3 regions of the Ectobacillus soli genome follow, and region 1 is predicted to be linked to each of the others. Evidence: riboswitches for the same ligand, from Rfam matches in the RefSeq annotation. Region 1 holds a riboswitch; each other region holds the start of a gene.

Region 1 (7,357 bases):
AGAAGCTTCTGCTACTTTGGGTGCCAGTCCAATCCGTACCTTTTTTCGTGTAACTTGGCCTTCCATTCGCTGGGCAGTATATTATGGGCTGGTGCTTACGGTTGCAAGATCAGTCGGTGAATTTGGTGCCGTGCTCGTCGTGTCAGGTAATATCATCAATCAGACACAAACAGCAACCACGTTGGTTTATCAAGACTCCGTCGATTTTCATACGGTTGCAGCTAACAGTGTCGCACTGCTGCTCGGACTCTTTTCCGTCACGGTCCTTCTGTTTTTGGAATGGATGAAAAAAAGAAAGGAAGTTGAATGAATCTTATGGACATTGAAGTGAAAGAGTTAGAAAAACATTTCGGGGAGTTTCAAGCGATACATAAAGCCAGTTTTCGGATTCAAAAAGGACATCTGGTCGGACTATTGGGTCCAAGTGGAGGTGGCAAGACTTCCATTTTACGTATGCTCGCCGGTCTAGAGCAACCGAATTCCGGTGAAATCTTTTTTAATGGCAAGCTAGCCAATTCATTATCCGTACAAGAACGCGGGATTGGATTTGTCTTTCAAAACTACGCCTTGTTCAAGCATATGACAGTCTTTGAAAATATAGCGTATGGGCTGAAGGTAAAAAAGCAGAGAGGTAGTGTAATTAAGGAACGCATTTTCTATCTTCTCAAACTGATGGGACTGGAAGGTACCGAAAACAAATACCCGGACCAACTTTCAGGCGGGCAACGACAACGTGTTGCCTTTGCACGTGCGCTTGCACCAGAACCAAAACTGCTACTACTCGACGAACCGTTTGCCGCAATAGACGCGAAAATTCGTAAGGAGCTACGTCTGTGGCTACGTAATTTGATTAGTGAATTCGGTATCACTACGATTTTTGTGACACATGATCAAGACGAAGCAATCGAGGTTGCGGATCAAATTATTATCGTCCAAAAAGGAACAATTGAGCAGCAGGGCACACCTTGGGAAATATACAATAAGCCGGCTTCGGCATTCGTCGCATCTTTTATCGGCGAATCAAATAAGCTTGATGTTCCAATATTACTTCAAGGTTTTCAAGAATTGTTAGACTATCAGAATGGTGATCAATGGAAATCAGGTGTTCAAGTACTGATTCGTCCGGAAGCGATTGAGGTCCTCCCGGAAAACACATCGTATCTTGCTAGTGCCATGGAGGCAGGCACTGTCACGCATGTGCACTTTCGCGGTGATTCCTGGTATCTGGAAATCAAGCTTGCAAATGACACTAGGTTATTTGCCTTCCAAGCAATCAATCAAAAGGTGTTCCAGCCAGGAGACAAGATTAATATTTTAATTCATCAGCTCTCAGTGTTTACACCTATAGAAACCCGTGTGTTGGAAAATCGATCCAAAATTGATCCAATGCCTGTTTTCATATAAGCAATCATTTATTTATAAGGAGATGAAATGTATGACAAAGAAACAGATTTATTCATTTTTCACAATACTTATTTTACTTGTAGCAGTGGTGCTTTCCGGTTGCTCTTCTTCTAGTAAAACAAATAGTTCTGAAACAGCCGGCACATCGGCTTCTAAAGACAACGGTACCGTCACATTAACTATCGGTGGTTATTCTACAATCAAGGATGAATTTGAAGCGATATTTCCTTTGTTTCAAAAGGAATGGAAGAATAAGACTGGTCAAACTGTGGAATTCAAAGAGTCCTATCAAGCATCTGGAGCGCAGGCTCAGAACATTACAAATGGCTTTGAGGCAGATATCGCCGCTCTTTCACTTGAAGGAGATATCGACAAGATTGTAAAGGCAGGATTGATTACTCACGATTGGAAAAGTGCACCACATAGTGGCATTATTACCAAGTCAATCGCAGCATTCGGAGTACGTGAGGGGAATCCAAAGGGCATTAAGGATTGGTCGGACTTAACGAATCCAGGCGTTCAAGTTTTAGTTCCTAACCCGAAAACTTCTGGTGGCGCCAAATGGGATGTAAATGCCATTTATGGAGCAGGGTTAAAAATATCGGAAGAAAAAACAGGGAAACAAGATCCTGCTGAGGCCAAGGTATTACTTAGTAAAGTATATAAAAATGTAAAATCACTGGATAAAAGTGGCGAGGAATCAATGTCTACATTTGATAAAGGAGTTGGCGACGTCATCATTACTTATGAAAATGAACTGATTGACCGCATCAAAAAGGGAAATAAGTATGAGGAAATCGTGCCTCAATATACGACCTCAATTGAAAATCCAGCTTCTATTGTCGATAAGTATGTTGATAAGCACGGTACCCGAAAAGTTGCTGAAGCATTTTTGGAATTTCTGTGGACACCGGATGCACAAAAGATATTTGTCCAAAGCGGGTTCCGCTCAGTTGATCCAGACGTGGCTAAAGCCAATGCCAACACATACAAACAACCTGCAGGATTATTCGATACTAATTATCTGGGCGGCTGGAGTAAAGTTGGGAAAGACCTTTATGGCGATGGTGGTATTTGGGATCAAGTTGTTGCCGGGAAGTAATGATTACGTTCATAATTCGAATTTCAAAGGGGTTTGCGTTTTTTGTAGGTTATGAATACAAGGAATGTAACGAAGTAAAGAAGTACTGATTTCAGTACTTCTTAATCCCCTTCTTGTTCAGAAAGAGTTTTCCATCCAATTGCAGTAACGTCGTGTTCCAGACTTAACTTACCAACAATTTGTTCTATTAAAAGAGCTTTCGATTTATCACTATGAAGCAATGCTCTTACGGATACTTTGCTTCCGCTTTCGATTTCTTCACTGTACATTTCTTGTAACGCAAGTCCCTCTGATAGTATCATCCGAGACAGTGCCTCTCGAATGCTTGCTTCATGTTCATCTAAGCAGGATATTGTAATTTCATAGAATAGGTTTTCTTGTGAAAGAGCTTTCGATTTTTTATTCATAAATAACGCAACTGGACGGAGGAGGATATTTGCTAACACGACACCTATAGCTCCTATAATACTTACTTTTATAAAACCTGCTCCAACTAACGTTCCTACGGCCGCAGAACACCATAATGTAGCAGCTGTATTTAATCCACGTACAGTAAACCCTTCTCGCATAATAACACCTGCGCCTAAAAAACCGATGCCGCTAACCACTTGGGCGGCAATTCGAGTTTGACTGTTATCTCCTGGTGTCAAAACAGATAAAATGACGAATAAACATGCTCCCAGTGAAACAAGAGCATTTGTACGTATGCCGGCCATACGGTGTCGCCACTGACGTTCTGTACCAATACATGCACCAGTGAGTATAGCTATAAAGAGCCGAATTACCATGTCTTGCCATGGCATATGTATCATCTCCATACTATATTTGTATTATATAAGGAAGATAACATGATTTCTAATCAATACCCGTATTATGAAGGAATCAGTTAGGAAGCGTCAACTGTTTTCAATATTTTACCGGATATATCAAGCAAGAATGAATAATAAATATACTTGTATAATAGGGGGCTTTAATTGACGAATATGTTGAATAGGTATATTATTAAGAGCAAATCGATAGAAAGTGTATCGTACATACAATTTTCAAATATTGAATATGAAATTCTTATCTAGAGAGGTGGAGGGATAGGCCCTGCGAAACCTCAGCAACCCCTAGTACGTATAGGAAGGTGCTAATTCCAACAGAGTAACTTTTGTTTGCTCTGAAAGATAAGAGGTCGAAAATGTTAGCTCGTGGCCTCTTATAAAAGAGGCCACTTTTTATTTTTTACATGTCATTCGTATACCTATAACAGATTAATAGGAGGGAGTTGTTCAATATGGAAAAAGAGACGTTGATGAAGTCACCAGATATTTACGGTAAAATTGTAGCACATTCGAAATTACTAGGATTTCATCAGTCATGTGATACGAAAACAGGATTTTTATTAAAAGGGCTAGCAGCATCAAAAGCACACGGAACATTTTTAGAGCTTGGGACAGGAGCTGGTGCATCTGCAGCTTGGATTGTTGACGGAATGGACCAAGAGAGTACACTTATTTCAGTGGATATTGATCCTGCGCTTCAAAAAATAGCACACACGTATTTAGGAGACGATAAACGCGTTACATTTCGTTGTGAAGATGCAGCTGTCTTTATTCGAAATATGGAGGAGACGTTTGATTTTATTTTTGCAGATACATGGCCAGGAAAATTTGAACTTTTGGATAAGACGTTAGATCATTTAAATGTAGGTGGATTTTACGTCATTCATGATTTACTTCCTGATATGAGCGTGCCCGAGGAGTACCGTGTGAAAGCACCAAAGCTCATACATAAGTTACGTGAAAGAAGTGATTTAGTCATAACAGAAGTAGATTGGGGTACTGGTATTCTTTTAGCGATAAAGACAACTGAATAGATTGTTCTTTGAACAAAAATAGGCGATGCATTCCCCTTCCAAATCTCCGATTTGGTGGGGTTTAGTCGCCCTCTTATCAACTCTTTTCTTTTTTTCCTTGTCCTCGATGTATTTCTTTATGACATCAATGGTTGCCCCGCCTGTCGATAACACCATGTAACTTTGACTCCAAAAATAAGGTTTCCAGTAAAATTTCTGCAAGTGTTCAGCAAACTCCTTACGGATTAAACGTGAAGTGCCGGTTTTATAGCTATTAATCATTTTAGATAATTGGATTTGAGGGGGAGCATCAAATGATAAATGGATATGGTCGGCTTCTCCATTCATCTCAATCTTATATCATCAACGATACTTGTCACCAAATCATTCAATTTGCCAAAGAGCATAACGCTGATGTTATTGTGTTGGAGTACCTTAAAAAAATGAGAATCCCGAAGGGATTCTATGGAGCCAAGCGTTTACGATTTACATTACGTTACTGGCGCAAAACTGCTATCCAAAACAAGGTAACTGAAATGGCACACTATGTTGGTCTCCGTATTTCCCATATTGTCGCCCGCAATACAAGTGCTTTGGCTTTTGATGGAAGTGGATTTGTCACCCGTAACCCGAAGAAGGATATGGCTACTTTTACAACAGGCAAAGTGTATCATGCTGACCTATCTGCTTCTTACAACATTGGAGCAAGATACTTTATTCGAGAACTCCTTAAACCCTTTTCAGAAATGGAGAGGTTGTCCGTTCAGGCAAAAGTTCCTGAATTGGCAAAAAGAACAAATCAGACCTTATCTTCACTCATTAGTCTTTACTTGGCATTAGAGCCAACAGCGTTGACTCACAGCGAGGTTTAGATCGTATCTAAGATAAGAGAAGCACCTTCCAAGTGCAGTAACATTTGGTGGGTGAGGTTCACTATGTAATGCATCTAACTTAATGTTATTTACACGAACAAAAGGCTGGAAATAAAATAATCCCTCCATATATAGAAGGGATTATTTTATTAAGATTGTTTTATAGATTTCCGATAACGGTATTGTAACCATTGATATCGAATAAAGCAACCAATACAAAAACCAAGAATTGCTACAAATGCAGCAATAGCAACCATTATTGTAAAGATATATGCTACAAGCGTCCAGTTTGCAAGATAACTAATTAGTCCACCAGCTAAGCATGCAATTGCAATAATTTGATTGAATTGTTGTTGATCCCAATCTTCAAGAGCATATTCGGACGGTTTTTTTCTTAAAAATAATTTTGCCAAACGCATTACCGGATTAAACTGAAAGAATAGACCCATAAGACCTGCAACTAACGGGAATGCCAGCAACCATGCTTCACCAGAAATCCATGTCGCTACTACGCTTATTACGATAAACCATTGATTCGTTCTAACTAGAGGACGAGGAATAGACCGAACTGTTTGTGACATTTTATTCATACCTTTCATATAGGGAATATATGAATTTTACATCTTTTTTTATGATTTGTGAAGTGTTTTGTTTTTTTGTATGTCGGATTTTATAAATCAAATTCTATCCTGTTTCATGATGAGTGAAAATCGTTACTTTTGCTTAATCCCAGTAGCGCTTTTTCTGCTAAAGTTGCGAAATAATGGGCAGTGATAGATAGAGCACGTTCATCTAAAGTGAAAGAGGGATGATGCCATTCTTCGGTACCAGACGTCCCCATAAAAACGAAAAAGCCTGGAACCTCCCTTTGGTAGTAGGCAAAGTCTTCTCCTGCCATTGAGGGCTGCGGATCTACAATAGAAAGTCCATTTAAAGTTGCTGCATTTTGGCATAATTCCGTAAGTAGAGAATCATTTTGAATAGACGGCGGTCCTGGATACCAATGTAATGATGCTATCCCTCCCAAGGCAGATGCAACTCCCTGTATAATTTGACGAATTTTCTCAGGAATGGTGTTGCGTACATCGTCTTGAAAGGTTCGAACAGTACCTTCTAATGTAACAGTTCCGGGAATTACATTCCATGTGTTTCTTGCATGGAGGTTTGTTACACTTATTACTGCACTATGAAGGGGATTTATACTTCGACTGACGATGGATTGCAAAGCTAAAATGATGTGAGATGCTGTCACAATTGGATCGATTCCTCTATGCGGAGCAGCTGCATGAGTTCCTTTTCCATCAATTTGAATTTCAAATCGGTCTACACTGGCCATTAGCGGTCCTTCTGTAATCCCAATTGTACCTACAGAGAGATCTGGCTTGTTATGCAAACCAAAAATAGCAGTTACATCGTTTAGTAGTCCTGCCTTTATGACATCTTTAGCCCCACTGCTATTTTCTTCTGCAGCTTGGAAGATGAATCGTACGGTACCTTTAAGATGCGTTTCTTTCTGCTTTAATAAATAAGCAGCACCTAGGATGGAAGCGGTATGAAAATCATGACCGCAGGCGTGCATTTTACCAAGGTTTTTTGAAGCGTAAGGGAGATTTGTTTCTTCAGTAATCGGCAATGCATCAATATCTGCACGAAGAGCAATAACTGGTCCGTTTCCCTTGATTTCTGCTATAACACCTGTCTCGAGCGAAGATGGCAATATAGATATATCTGCATCTTCTAGTAGTTCTCTAATGTATACTGACGTTTGAAATTCTTGCCGCGATAGTTCAGGGTATTCATGTAAATGTCGTCGGATTTCCACTAGTTTATTTTGCAAATGAGGAACCATGGTTTGAAAATTCGTTTTAGTCATATATAATCCGTCCTTTCACTTTGGATAATCCTCACATAACTATTAAACCATTTGTACGAGAATTTATTTCCTTATAAAAATAAGGCACCTATCCATTTTGTAAGTCGGTAGGTGCCTTTGGTAATCCAATCAGCATTTATAAAAGTATATACATAATAAACTCATAATTCTTATAAGTCAAGATGGATTTATACTTATATAGTATTCTAATAGAAAAAATGAGTGATATGGAAAATAGCATTGACAACTTATCTAAATCAATTTAT
Region 2 (7,357 bases), 910 kb from region 1:
GTCTGTTTTTTTCTTTTCTAGCAAAGTCACAAAGGATGCTACTGGATTCACTACAAATAAAATAGCCTCAGATTAAAAAGCAATCTAAGGCTGACTACGCATGACACTAGGTTAGTCATGTAATTATTGTTTTTTTTAAATAGTTTAAACTGCTGATGCGATGTTTGCATCATTGAAGTAGATGACTTGTGAAAGATATTTGATTCCTTTAATATTTTCAAATACTTCTTTCGCTTCTCTTAATGTGTCAAACTCAAACATAGTTGTTTGGTCCTTGCAATGAACAGTAATTACCCACATATGAAAGCCTCCATTTAAATTATTTTTCGCTTATATGTTATATAACAAGGCTTATTATAGCACTCTCCTGTGCTATAAAATGTTACAGCTTTGAAACACTTTTTCAAGATAACGTTTTCACTTTGTTTACGTTGTAAATTAAATTTATATATTTAGTACATTTGTATTTATATGTTAATTTTTATAGAATACTAGGTGTAACGCTATTGGTAGGAGGAGGAAAATGAAGAAAATATGGGTAATCATTGTTGGGGTACTTCTTTTTTTAGTAGGCTGTGGACAAGAAGCAAAGCCTGAACAGACGCTTCAGATTTATACAAAAGCATGGAATGAACAAAAATTTGATGTGATGTACGATCAACTTTCGAGCGCATCTCAAGCTGCTATATCGAAGGATGATTTTATTAAACGTTATGAAAAAATTTATAAGGACATGGAAGTCAGTCAAATTACAATCGGTGCAGTTGAGTCAAAAACAAAAAACGAGGAACAAAATGGGAAAAGTTCACTTCCCTTCTCTGTGAAAATGAATACATTAGCGGGAGACATTTCGTTCAACGAGTCGCTTCCTCTCATTAAGGAGGTGCAAGATAAGAAAAATGTGTGGAAAGTAGAATGGAATCCATCGCTCCTCTTCCCTTCCATGAAAGAAGGAGATAAGATTGGCATTCAAACCTATAAGGCAAAGCGCGGGGAAATTCTCGATCGAAGCGGACAAGGTCTTGCTATAAATGGAAATGCAAACCAAGTTGGCATTGTCCCTGGAAAGCTCGGCGATAATGGGGAGCAAACAAAGCAAACTTTAGCTGTTAAACTTGGTATTTCGGTTGATACGATAAACAATAAGCTAAAGGAAAAATGGGTACAGCCTTCTCTTTTTGTCCCTCTAGCGTTTCTTCCAGATTCTGATAATATAACGGATTATGTAAGCTTACCTGGCGTTGCAACCAAATCCGTACCAATTCGGACGTATCCATTAAAGGATGCAGCTGCCCATCTAACCGGGTACATACGAGAAGTAAGTGCTGATGATTTAAAGACATTAAAAGGTTATCGTACAGGTGATGTAGTAGGAAAGGCTGGTTTGGAACAAGTCTATGAAGCGAAGCTAAGAGGTGAAAATGGCGGAAGAATCTACATTACAGATTCCTCTGGCAAGGAAAAAGAAACACTGGCAGAGAAAAAACAAACAGATGGTGAAACCATTACAGTAAATATTGATAGTCGTCTGCAGCAAGCAATCTATAATCAGATGAATCAAGATGCCGGAACTGCTTCGGCTATCAGTCCGAAAACAGGAGAAATACTTGCACTTGTAAGCAGCCCCTCTTATGATCCAAATGGATTTGTTAGAGGATTAAAGGATGCAGATTGGCAGTCTTTAAACAATGACCCGAAAAAGCCGCTGATGAACCGCTTTACAAAGGCCTATGCACCAGGCTCCGTATTTAAACCGATTACCGCTACGATTGGATTACAAGTAAAAACGATAGATCCGACCGAGGCACTCCCCATCACCGGATTGCAATGGGCCAAAGATGCATCTTGGGGAAATTACTATATAACACGTGTACATGAAGTTAATCCAGTCAACCTAGAAACTGCCATGGTCTATTCAGATAATATATATTTTGCCCAATCGGGTTTAAAAATTGGCAAAGATAAATTCACCGAAGAAGCGAAGAAATTTGGACTTGGCGAGAAACTTCCGCTTGCATATCCATTTCAAGATTCAAAATTAGGTGACATAAAAAATGATATCCAGTTAGCAGATACTTCCTATGGACAAGGGGAAGTTGTTTTAACATCCCTACAAGCCGCTCTTTCCTATGCACCCTTTGTAAATGATGGTAACATTCCTTATCCATCCTTACTACGAGGAGAAAATGATAGTAAAGTGTGGAAATCCAATGTTACAACAAAAGAAAACGCTGATGTCATTAATAAAGCACTGATTGCTGTTGTAAACAATCCCGAAGGAACAGGAAAAGGTGCCAAAATAGAAGGAATGACGCTTGCAGGTAAAACAGGAACAGCTGAATTAAAGCAAGGAAAAGAGGAAAATGGTACAGAAAATGGCTGGTTTATCGGCTATAATGCCGATGCTCCAAATTCCATAGTAGCAATGATGATTGAAGATGTAAAAAACCGGGGCGGTAGCGGTTACGTGGCTAACAAAGTGAAAACTATCTTTCAAGAAATGAAATAAGGACAGCAAACGCTGTCCCCTTTTTTTATTTTAAAACATCGTGATCAACATAACGTGCGCCGCTCATTTCACTTAAAATGTTAACAGCAACTTTTGCGCCGTCTCCTGCTGTAATAATGGTATGGAAACCTGATCCTGCAGCGATACCTGCTGCCCAAATACCATCAATATTTGTTTTTCCAGCTGCATCTACATCAAATACAGCTTTTAGGCGAGGTTCTGTTGCTGGCTTCGTTTTCAAACCTACTGTTTCTGCAAGATCAACGGACATACCTGTTGCAAGAATTATATATTTTGCTTCGTAAGAACCGTTTTCTGCTTGAATTTGAAAACCTTCCTCATTTTTAACAATGTTTACTACCTTATCTCCTACAATTTCAGCTCCAAATTTCGCTGCCTGTTTTTTTCCCATTTCTAGTAATTCAGGTCCAGTGATTTCCATCACGCCGTAGTGATTTTCAATCCATGCACGTTTTGTTAAGCTTTTATCATTTTCAAGTACTAATGTTTTCTTTCCAGCCTTTGCTGTAAATAGAGCAGCACTTGCACCAGCTGATCCGGCTCCAATAATTACTACATCAAACATCTTCAACAACTCCCTTTTTTCTTTTTAAATGTTGGTTCGTAGATGCTTAGTCGCTATAAAAAGCCACCTTCTATATGTAGCTTAGGTTGCTTTCTTTTCAAAGTCAAGAAAACGCTCTCCCTCAAACAACCATACATAATTAATTTACCTATTCCATATACTACAAATACATTTACATAAACTACTAGGAGGGAATCATATTGGGCAAAAAAAACGAGGATACATTGTATGAAGGAAGAGATCAAGCATACTTAGATATTGATCGTATGATTAATGAAGGTCTTTCTGGTGGCACAGTGCACCTAAAAGGGGAAAAAACGAATATTGAGGAAGCACGAGAGCTAGTGGAAGAAGAAAAACCATATACAACGGAGTAAAAAAAACCCATTCAGGGTTTTTTTTACTTCTCCTGTTTCGCAAATAAATTTGCCACAGAGGATACTTCAAATGGAAATAGAATCGTACTATTTTTTTCTGCTGCGATTTCTGTCATCGTTTGTAGCATACGAAGTTGAATAGCAGCCGGCTGTTTATTAAGCACTTCTGCTGCCTCAGCAAGTTTTTCTGCGGCTTCGTATTCCCCTTTTGCCGCAATAACTTTAGCTACCCGTTCACGCTCAGCCTCGGCTTCTTTCGCCATTGCACGGCGCAGACCTTCTGGTAAATCCATAGATCGTATTTCTACGCCTGTTATTTTAATGCCCCATGACTCAGTAGCCTCATCCAATTCCTTTCTAAGCAAATCATCTAATTTTTTTTGCTCCGTAAGCATTTCTGACATCGTATGCGCACCTAAATTAGAACGAAGAATCGTTTGCGCTACGGTAGAAGTTGCTTTTCTGTAGTTTTCTACATCAAGAAGTGCCTTATGTGCATTTACGACTTGATAGTAAACAACTGCATTAATTGTAACGGGTACACTATCTTTCGTAATAATATCTTGATTCTCTACATTTTCAACGCGAATCCGCATATCTACAGGTTTCACGACATCAACAAGCGGAATAATAAACTGAATTCCAGGTTGTAGGGAACGAGTGTAACGTCCTAAACGAAGAACAACGGCTTGTTGATATTGTTGTACAATACGAATTGAACTAATTATAACCAAAATAACTAAAACAATAATAATAACGACTGGTGCTATCATAACCTGTCAACTCCTTCAATCGGCAACTATCGCCTGCATTAGCTTTCCTATTTAGTTTACTAGATTTGGTATATTGTTACTATAAGAACGCTATATAATTCAAGGATTGTTTACATTTGCTACTTTCCCACAGAATCACAGAAACTAAATAAACCCAATTAATTAAAACCTGAGATAAGTTTGAACTATTGCTAGGATGTCAAGACTGTAACTATATACAAGGATTCTTTAGATGAAATAATTTAATACAAAGGAGCTAATTATTAATGATAGATGTAATCGTTGGATTAGGATTAGTATTAGGATTTGGTATTATTGCATCTGTGGTTTGGGTGATATTAAAAAATAAGCCAAAATAATGTATCGTATTTTCAAAAGCAAGGCAATAAAAAGAGAACATGATTACTTGTACAAAAATGAATTTGTAAGCTACCCTCGTTCTGTAATTCTAGCAATTTCTTGAAAGGACTCAATATCCCCTTCCCCACTTCCAAAATATAATTATTCAAATAATTTTAAAAACAAATTTTTTTATACAATCCTATTGACAACCCAATATGAATTTATTAAAATTTAGAAAAATCAAACAATCGAAAATCTCTTATCCGGAGAGGTGGAGGGACTGGCCCTACGAAGCCTCAGCAACCACACAGCAATGTGTACGGTGCTAATTCCAGCAAAGCTATGCTTTGAAAGATAAGAAGAGGTGTCTTTTTTATACAAAAACCCTCTTCTTAGGAAGAGGGTTTTCGGTTATAAAAAAGGAGAATAAACATGAATAGAGAAACTGAATTAGTAATCAATGATTATTTAGACTTATACCTATATGCAGGTAGTATTAATGATACCGCTTGGCAAAAAGATATCTTGGATAAACTACAATTTGTAAGAACAGAAGAAAAACAAGATACATTTTCTCTTCAAACTCTTTGGGATCAATATAATAGCATAAACCAAGAAATTCTTACGATTTATCATCAACTGCAAACGAAAGATTCCTCTAGTGAATTAGATCAAAAGCTTTGGAATTTAAAACAAACGCGAGTTTCGTTAGGAAAACAAATTCGTCTTGCCTATATTCAGTCTAAACAAATTTCTTAATACAACAGCACCTTACTGAGTAAGGTGCTGTTCCTAAAAAGTTAGCACTTTTCTTTCATTCCGCTCATCATGCCCATCATCATTGTCATCATTTCATCACATTCTTGCATTTTCACCATCATTTGATCCATGTTCATTTCCATATTCATTTCTTTCATTTGTTCCATCATCATTTTCATACCATTCATTTCACCCATCATACGGTCCATAGACATCATCATCATCATATTCATACACATTTTTTCCATCTTGCATTCCTCCCATTTCGCAATAATTTTGATTAAAAGGAATAAAAAAAGCGACATACCTCTTACACAATATTGATAATTGCAAAATTTCAATTATCAAGCAACGTAAGAACTTTGTGCGCTTCTGGCCGTTAACCATTCTTCCTTTTATATCTAATTTCATTATAAATTCCCAGTTTTTGTTTTACAATACTATGTGCCGTATTTCACAAGAATTATCTAATTATTCTATTTATAACTCCCCTTCCTACTATAAAACAAGTGAGCCTTGTGTAATATAAACAAGGCCCACTCTCCTACTATTGAATAACAGTAAATTTCGATGCCGCACTCGCTCCGTTACTAGTTACTTTAACGGATTCTACTCCAATCGTCTCTTTCTCGCTAATATGCCATGACCAGGATACAGTACCGTTTGCATCTGCTTTGTGTGCTTCAAGTCCAGCGATATTGCTTGTACCCTTTCCATCATTTACTGTAATTTGTGCTGTTGCATGCGGTGAGACTTTTGCTGTAACGGTCACAGTACTATTTCGCGGAGCGGGTGTGGATACGTTTACAATTTTAACTACATCGGTTGTCTTTGAATCAGTAGTATTGGAGGAAGTAGATGTTGAATTAGATGATTTCGTTGTATCTTGTTTTGAATTGGAAGAATCCTTTGCTGTGTCACTTCCTGAGGATGAGCTTGTAGATTTCGTTGCATCTTGACTGGTTGGATCGGTCGATGCTGGTTTACTTTGGTCTGCAGCAGCAGGATTTGGCGTTGCACTATTCTTCGTATCAGGTAGACTTGCACAGCCCATTAACGAAATTGACAGCAATACGAGAATCAAAATTTTTTTCATATGTAGCCCCCTTTTTCATTTCAAAAGCACCTTTCAAATGTAATAATTATCCAATTTTATACAAACTCCTGCACCTTCCACTTCTTTTAATAAAATTTTCAATCTAAAAGTAAGATTTCCACACCATTTAAACTAAAAAGCAATTGTTCTCCTATTAAAATAGATTTTACGCTTTCCTAACGAGAATCCAATATTACGACTATAAAATCATTGCCCAATATACCTATAAGTAAAATTCCCCCGTTCACGATATTGTGATACCTTCTGTAAAGTAATCGTTACAATCTCTCTTATACTAATAATGTTTATACTTCAAGGAATTGGGGAGATAGAATGCTAATGGAAACAAAGGATCGTTCAACTACGAAATATTCTTCATTGAATGCACATACAGCGCCTCGCTTGATTTTTTGGGAGCTTACAGAAGGTTGCAATTTAAAATGCGTTCATTGCCGAGCGACAGCTCAACCGCAGCGGGCAGCGGATGAGCTAACTGACAAGCAAGCTTATGAAGTAATTGATGATATTGCAAAATTTGATAAAAAACCTATTTTAATTTTAACTGGTGGAGAACCTTTGTATCGTCCGGACTTTTTTGACATTGCAAGCTATGCTTCGTCAAAGGGCATTCCAGTTGCAATGGCCTCTAATGGAACATTGATTACGGAAGAGATTGCAAGGAAAATTAAGGATGCCGGAATCAAGCGGGTTGCGATTAGTATGGACGGACCTAGTGCTGAGATTCATGACAGCTTTCGCGGGTTGCCGGGAGCATTCGAGGCTGCGCTTCGCGGGGCAAGAAATGTGCAAGCAATGGGATTGGAATTACAATTTAATTCAACCATTACAACACATAATGTCGAAGATATAGAGAAGATGTTCCAGCTTGCCCAGCAGATGAATGTAAATGCACTT
Region 3 (7,357 bases), 950 kb from region 1:
CTCAGGTGTTGAAAGTTCTCTCAGCTTGATTTCAACATTCGGATATTGATTGCGATATGTTCGAATAAGAGGCGGGAGAAAGTCATACGTAGCAGCACCCACAAATCCAATGGTAATCGTACCAATTTCGCCTCGTGCAGCCCGTTTTGTTAATGAAATCGCAGCATCTAATTGTTCGAATACCCCTTTTACTCCCTCTAAAAACACCTTACCTGCATCAGTAAGTTCTACAACCCGTTTTGTCCGCCGAAATAATACTTCCCCTAATTCCTCCTCAAGTTGCTGAATTTGTTGGCTGAGAGGAGGTTGCGTCATCTGCAGCCGTTTCGCCGCTCTTCCAAAATGAAGCTCCTCTGCTACCGCTATAAAATAATGCAATTGACGTAACTCCATTTATTTCCACCTTCTATTAATATGTTTTCCATATTAATCTTACCTAATATATATATTAGACACAATATAAAATCCACATTACAGTATATGTATAGTATTTTTCTTATTAAAAGATAAAGGAAGAGATCCCCTTGAGATTATTCACAATTGGCTTACAAATTCTTTTTCTATACGTATTCGTATTTATAGGTAACACCATCGTTGCCTTTACTCACTTGCCTATTCCGGGAAGTATAATCGGTATGCTTCTATTATTCATCTGCTTTCGTTTTAAAATGATTCCGATACAATGGGTAGCATCTGGTTCAAACTTATTGATTAAAGAACTACTCTTATTCTTTATTCCATCAGCTGTAGCAATCATACGTTATCGTGACATTCTTATGACAAATGGAATGGGAATTTCGGCTATCCTCATACTGAGTACACTAATGGTTATTGTATTTACTGGTATCTTTGCAGAAAAAATGGGGGGACGAAAAGAAGCATGATGATTCAAATATTCTTTCTAGGATTAACTGTATTTACATATCTATTTTCGAAAAAAGTATATCAAACCTATAAATGGACGCTATTAACACCGATGTTAATCACGCCAATTCTATTGATTGCTGTGTTACTACTATTTCATATTCCCTATGATCATTACGCACAAGGAGCGACGTGGTTATCAAAATTACTAGAACCAGCTGTCGTAGCATTTGCGTACCCGTTGTATCTATACCGGAACACATTAAAAAAATATGCAGTTCCGATCGTGCTAAATGTATTGGCAGGCTCGGTTATTTCGATTATTGTTTCAATGCTCTTAGCAAAAGTATTTCATTTAAATTTAGCCATGTCCGATAGCATCGTACCGCATATCGTAACGACACCGATCGCCATGCAAATTAGTTCGATGGCTGGAGGAACAAAGGACTTAACTGCTCTCTTTGTCGTGTTAACCGCCATCATCGGAATTATTTCAGGTCCATCCATCATACGAATTCTTCGCATCCGAACAGCGGTAGCGAAAGGCATTGTAATGGGTACAAGTGCCAATGGAACAGGAGCCTCCAGAGCATTTGAAATGGGACAACTAGAAGGAACAATTGCTACTATTTCCATGCTCTTAACCGCAACCTTTAACGTATTTCTCGTACCCCTACTCCTAGAGATCATGCCCTAATCTCTAGGTTTTTATTTTTTCTTTTTTTCCCGCTTGTATTGCTCCTTAAGCCGAAAGCATTCTTCCATATCAATATCATGCGCGTTCGCAATCGCTAATACATAATAGAGCACATCATACAATTCCTCTTCAATTGTGCCCTTAATCGTACCTGTTTCAGCCAATCGTCTATCTTTCCGAAGAACCTCCGAAAGCTCCCCTACTTCTTCGATTAACTTTTGAAAATAGATATTTTTTCGTTCTGGGTCTGCATCCTTCATTTTTATAAATTGCTGCAAATTATGTAGCGTAATATCTTGCCGAACAAATGTCTGTGCCATCTTTATTCTCCTTCAAGTGTTTTACTATCCTTAAGTAGGGTACATGGTTTTGGAGAAAATGAAAAGTGAAAAGTTGTAACAAAGACCCAAATTTAATGCCAGGAGGAAGTTTACCTGTGTTTAGACACTGATGGAGCTTGTTCGTTCATGATTGGGTGTTTCTGGTATTTTAGGAAATGGGTAGGATTCTTTTATTCCCGCTCAAGCCGGTTTTTCTGAGAGGCGGGCACGATTTCAGGACTTTTGTTACCGCTGTAGTCGATATTTCTGATGTACAGGCACAATTGACTCTCTTTTGTTACGGTCAACTCTCTTTTCTTTCGCTTTCGGGCTCAATCTTCCTCTTTTGTTACCGCCAGCTCTCTTTTTCCTCGCTTCTAGGCACGATTCCTCCCCTTTCAATATCGTTTTTTACTTTTCCCCATTTGCGGGCACGCAAATACGTTCCTCTTCCCCATTTTCTGCATGATCAAAACAGGTTTTTCAGCCAACAAAAAACTTCCACAAAAAACGTGGAAGTTATACAAGAGCATTTTCTTCAAAATGAAGCAATTGTAAAATATAATGCTTTAGATCGAGGTTTGCATCGCGCGTTCGCTTTTCCTTTACTTCTACAATGTCAACAAGTTCGCCCGGCTGTCCGCGAAGAATAACAATTTTATCACATAGATAGAGGGCTTCCTCGATATCATGTGTTACAAGAAGAATTGTCGCTTGGTCTGTTTCCCATATGTGACGGACTAGATTTTGCAATTGCATTTTCGTAAAAGCATCGAGTGCGCTGAACGGTTCGTCAAGAAGTAACAATTCAGGGCGAACAGAAAGGGCGCGGGCTATAGCAGTACGCTGCGCCATTCCTCCTGAAAGCTCTTTTGGATAGTGATTTTCAAATCCTTTTAGGCCAACGCGTTCCAATAATGCTAACGCCTCTTCCTTCTTGTTAGCCGACTTACTTGCAAAGGCCACGTTATCCAGGACCGATAACCAAGGCATGAGGCGAGGTTCTTGAAAGATAAAACTAAGATTGGTTTTTGTTTTTTCTATCGGTTTTCCGTTCCATAGAATATGACCGGACGTTAGCGGATCAAGACCTCCTATCGCTCGAAGAATCGTACTCTTTCCGCAGCCGCTCGTTCCAAGAAGACCGATTACCTCTCCTTTTCCTGCAAGAAACGAAACAGGCTGGAAGGCATGATTTCCGTTATCAAATTGTTTTTGTGCTTGTTGTATCGATAGCATAACATTACCTCCTATTTCTCATTTCTATTTGGCTATTCGATCTTGGTAAAAGAGTACTTTGGCCTCTAATGCTTTCAGCAAGGAATCCGATAGCTTCCCAAGAATGGCAAAAAGAACAATGCTCGATAAAATAATCTCGGGTGCATACGTATTTTGTCCGTTCACAAGAAGAAATCCTAATCCTTGGCTTGCTCCCATCAGTTCTGCTGCTACGACGAACATCCAGCCAAGTCCGAGTCCGCTACGAAGTCCAGTTAAATAACTTGGCATTGCTGCTGGTAAAATGATGCGATAGATTAGTTCAAACGTAGAAAAATGATATAGCTTCCCTACTTCTACTAGCTTTCGGTCCACATTTTGAATTCCACTTACGATATTTAAATACACGGGGAAGAATACCCCAACAGCAATTAAAACAACCTTTGACTCTTCGCTAATTCCCATCCAAAGGATAAATAGCGGTACCCATGCAAGGGAGGGAATCGAACGAAATGCTTGAATAATCGGGTCTAGGAGTGCCTCAACGGTGCGATTTAATCCTACTAAAGAGCCGAGAACTGTAGCAATGACAATACCAATCGCAAAGCCAGCGGCAATCCGCACTAACGTAAAGCCAATATGCCCCCATAGCGTGCCATCCTGTGCCATCGATCCAATTGTTGCTAGAATAGTAGATGGAGAAGGTAAGAGATGTGCAGAAATGATACCAAACCGACTTGCCCACTCCCAAATAACTAATAATAAAACAGGAAAAATCGTGCCAAGCAACCATTTGGAGCTATTGCCGGACGTCTTCGCCTTCTTTGCGGGAAGTGAAACGACAATTGTTTTTTCACTCATTTGTAATCCTCCTTTTTATTTCACTACTTCCTTCGCGAAAGAAGGCTGAATTAACTCATCAATTGTTTTTTTCGTATCCGTATTTGGCGGAATAATTTTTTCTTTAAGAAGAACAGTAGATGCTCCCTTTAAGGAATCCTTCACTGCATCATTCGGAATAGCATTTGAGAAATCACTGCGTTTTAATTCTAGTTTTGCAATTTCCGGGTCGAGCTTCGCTTCTTTTGCAAGAATTTGTGCTGTTTCTTCCGGATGCGCAAGTGCCCATTTTCTTGCATCTTCATAGGCTTCGAGTACAACTTTGACATAGGCTGGATATTGCTTTGCAAATTCACTTCGTACGTGAAGGAGACTGTACGTATTCCAATCAACTTGTCGTTTAAAGAGTGTTGCTTTTGATTCGAGTTCTACTTTGGCCATATGCGGATCCAAGCCGGCCCACGCATCAATTTGCTTAGTTTGAAGAGCAAGTGCACCGTCCGTATGCTGCAAGTTAATTAACTGAACATCCTTCGAAGACAAACCTGCTTCATCTAGTGCGCGCAGTAAGAAAATATGTGGATCTGTTCCGAATGTAGCGGCAACCTTCTTGCCCTTTAAATCTGCAACTGATTTTACGGATGAATCAGGTAGCGTAACGAGTGCGGTCCATTCTGGCTTCGACGCAACATAAACACTCTCAATCGGTGCTCCCTTTGCCTTCGCAATTAGTGCTGCACCTCCTGCAGCAGAACCAAAGTCCACACTGTTACTATTCAAAAATTCTAATGCCTTATTACTTCCTTGACTTAATACATATTTAACTGGAACTCCGTCTTTCGCTAATCGTTTTTCTAAGAAGCCTTGATCTTTAAGCACGAGACTTAGCGGAGAATAATACGCATAATCGATTCGAATTTCCTTTGGCTTTGCGGTAGCTGCGTTTGATTGGCAGCCCGTGATCAGTAGTGTGAATACAAGTAGAACAACTGCAATGATTTTCTTCATGTAACTTCCCCCTTGTTTTTGTCCCCATTTCCAAATAAAAAAGTCGACCTCATCTAGATAAGAGGTCGACTTTACATACCAGATCGTCCCTCTCATCTTTCAGAATAAGTATTCTGCTGGAATTAGCACCGTTTGAAGCTTTCGCATTCAATGGTTGCCGAGACATCTTAGGGCCAGTCCCTCCGTCTCTCTGGATAAGAGTGTTATATTTAATTATTATTAAACTTATAGGTTTTATTATATTTATAGTTCACAGAAATGTCAAAATATTTTTTTGCTTATTTAAATTAACTGAATAATGAAGATAAAAAGCACTAACAAAAAAGAGAGATTCACTCTCTCTTTTCCCTTCTCATGGTACCACGTTTCACCATGATCCTTTACCTGCATATGAAGCGCCGCTTTTATCGTTTGATTTGGAGATGTATCAGTGAGTCTGTTACCACCTGTTACGAGAAAAACGACCAATAGGCTGACACCTACTACCTATATCAAATTTTTTAAAGCAAAGCCTCTTTCTCATACGATTTTTTCTTTGCCTCATGACTTGTTAAGAAGTATGCACTTGCTTGTTCAAAAAAGCTGTGACGATGTAACGCTACGGCTACCATATCGCAATATTCTTCCACATACTTCCAAAGCCCTTCTTTTTTAAAGTAAAGGATAGCCTTACGTACCGCTTGCTCTAGTCTTTCGACTGGATATACGGTTACGACTGCTTTAAGAACGGAAAAATGATGCTTATATTCTTCATCACAAGATTTCATTCCTTCTGAAATTAAATCTTGTGCTTTACGATCCATGCCAAGCTTATTGTATTCTCTCGCAAGGAGAAACATTGTTTTCGGATTATCTTTTACTGCCTCTAGCAAATACGGGATAGCCAAATTAGATAGGCCTTGTTCAGCATATAAGAATCCTAGATTGTGACTTACTTTTAGAATGAGTTTCTTCTCATCTAACTTAAGTAATTGCTTTAACGAAGTAAGAAAATAAGTTTCTGCTTGGTCGAATTGCTTTAATAAAATGCAACTAAGACCCAGAACATTATCGCAAGAAGCTATATTTCGTTCATATCCGAAATTCTCTAAATAAAAGTAGCGTGCATTCGTGATATAACGAATCGAGTCTAGCGGTTGGTGTATATGATAATAAAACGTACCCACGCGGTAATAAAATTCTGCTTTTTCCGCTCCATCTGGAACGAAATCAAGTAAGACTTCCGCCTTTTGATAGTGAATACGTGCATCGCTATATTGACCGTTGTTCATCGCATAAATACCTTTAAACAAATGATAGTAATAAGTAAGGAAATCATCCATACTACTTTCATCTTTTTCAATATTTTGTACGGAGGAATCAGCATGTACCAAACTTTTTACGAGAATGCTATGACGGAAATCGAGAAGTGAATAATAGAGGAGTACGTTTTGATTTTCTTCCATATAAGAAAGCTTTATCTCAACTTCACGTTTATACTCCTCAGCCTTATTCACATGCTGCGAACGAATAGCTTGATACCATTCATTTAATAGATTTGTGATGTATGCGCTACTAATTACTTGAACTGACATCGCAATCTTCCTCCCTTATATTGTAAAGGTAGATTAATATTAGCAAATAAAAGATCATATGTATATTATTTTACTAAATATTTTTCTAAATAGTAACTTTTATTATTATAATAAAAGTTTTATACGTTATATTCTTTCATTTTGCATACTATTTAAGATTATTTTCAGGGATAGGATTCCTTTTCTTCCAACCTATTTCATGTTACGATAATAACAATTTTGTAGACCTGTGTTAGGTTAGATAAGGATGATTATAATGGGAACTTTTTTGATTACCCTACTCGTAACGAGTTTTATACAGCTTTGTTCCTGTGTTGGTGTAATTTTATTAATTGGGTTTGTGCTAGGTTTTTTTCAAGATTTGTCGCGCAGATATTGGACGTCTACATTTGGACGAACTGGCTTTCTACTTACTGCTTGGATTGGAACACCTATTCATGAACTTGGTCATGCAATGATGTGCCTTGTCTTTAGACATAAGATTGTAAGTGTACAGTGGTTTCCGACAAATACGCAAGGAGGACAGCTTGGCTTTGTCAGTCATACCTATAACCCGAACAGCTTATATCAAAGAATCGGGAACTTTTTCATTGGAGTTGCTCCTGTATTTAGCGGCATTGCGGCACTTGTCATTCTCATGTATTCCTTCGTTCCACAATCCTATCAATTGTTAATGAAGGATATATCAGCTATAAAAATGGATGGAAATTCCAGTGATGTTGCAAATCACATCTTTTCATCAGCTTTTGTATTATGGAAAAGTCTGTTTACAGTAACTAACTTCGCCCATCCTTCTTTTTTACTATTTCTATTTTTATCTGTTTGCATTTCTACTC

What was found. A riboswitch is a leader RNA that binds a small molecule or an ion and turns the genes downstream of it on or off. The one in region 1 is predicted to bind S-adenosylmethionine.
Region 2: it holds a riboswitch for S-adenosylmethionine, as region 1 does, so the genes downstream of both, ACAN53_RS09615 (hypothetical protein) here and ACAN53_RS05060 (O-methyltransferase) in region 1, are expected to answer to the same signal.
Region 3: it holds a riboswitch for S-adenosylmethionine, as region 1 does, so the genes downstream of both, ACAN53_RS09835 (aliphatic sulfonate ABC transporter substrate-binding protein) here and ACAN53_RS05060 (O-methyltransferase) in region 1, are expected to answer to the same signal.

The regions. Positions count from the first base shown of each region.
Region 1 is NZ_JBGJZM010000001.1:963,639-970,995, forward strand. It holds gene ACAN53_RS05040 (sulfate ABC transporter permease subunit) at 1-310, shown strand, start outside; gene ACAN53_RS05045 (sulfate/molybdate ABC transporter ATP-binding protein) at 316-1,404, shown strand; gene ACAN53_RS05050 (sulfate ABC transporter substrate-binding protein) at 1,436-2,506, shown strand; gene ACAN53_RS05055 (MgtC/SapB family protein) at 2,608-3,309, opposite strand; SAM riboswitch class I at 3,569-3,682, shown strand; gene ACAN53_RS05060 (O-methyltransferase) at 3,786-4,367, shown strand; gene tnpA (IS200/IS605 family transposase) at 4,344-4,694, opposite strand; gene ACAN53_RS05070 (hypothetical protein) at 4,661-5,218, shown strand; gene ACAN53_RS05075 (DUF4395 domain-containing protein) at 5,368-5,799, opposite strand; gene ACAN53_RS05080 (M20 peptidase aminoacylase family protein) at 5,913-7,091, opposite strand.
Region 2 is NZ_JBGJZM010000001.1:1,872,516-1,879,872, forward strand. It holds gene ACAN53_RS09590 (hypothetical protein) at 145-300, opposite strand; gene ACAN53_RS09595 (penicillin-binding transpeptidase domain-containing protein) at 524-2,509, shown strand; gene ACAN53_RS09600 (FAD-dependent oxidoreductase) at 2,535-3,095, opposite strand; gene ACAN53_RS09605 (hypothetical protein) at 3,296-3,472, shown strand; gene ACAN53_RS09610 (SPFH domain-containing protein) at 3,496-4,245, opposite strand; SAM riboswitch class I at 4,844-4,948, shown strand; gene ACAN53_RS09615 (hypothetical protein) at 5,020-5,346, shown strand; gene ACAN53_RS09620 (hypothetical protein) at 5,388-5,594, opposite strand; gene ACAN53_RS09625 (hypothetical protein) at 5,894-6,442, opposite strand; gene ACAN53_RS09630 (radical SAM protein) at 6,776-7,357, shown strand, end outside.
Region 3 is NZ_JBGJZM010000001.1:1,915,433-1,922,789, forward strand. It holds gene ACAN53_RS09805 (LysR family transcriptional regulator) at 1-393, opposite strand, end outside; gene ACAN53_RS09810 (CidA/LrgA family protein) at 525-884, shown strand; gene ACAN53_RS09815 (LrgB family protein) at 884-1,561, shown strand; gene ACAN53_RS09820 (MazG nucleotide pyrophosphohydrolase domain-containing protein) at 1,573-1,881, opposite strand; gene ACAN53_RS09825 (ABC transporter ATP-binding protein) at 2,401-3,120, opposite strand; gene ACAN53_RS09830 (ABC transporter permease) at 3,145-3,960, opposite strand; gene ACAN53_RS09835 (aliphatic sulfonate ABC transporter substrate-binding protein) at 3,976-4,947, opposite strand; SAM riboswitch class I at 5,037-5,148, opposite strand; gene ACAN53_RS09840 (hypothetical protein) at 5,230-5,415, opposite strand; gene ACAN53_RS09845 (response regulator aspartate phosphatase) at 5,448-6,521, opposite strand; gene ACAN53_RS09850 (hypothetical protein) at 6,778-7,357, shown strand, end outside.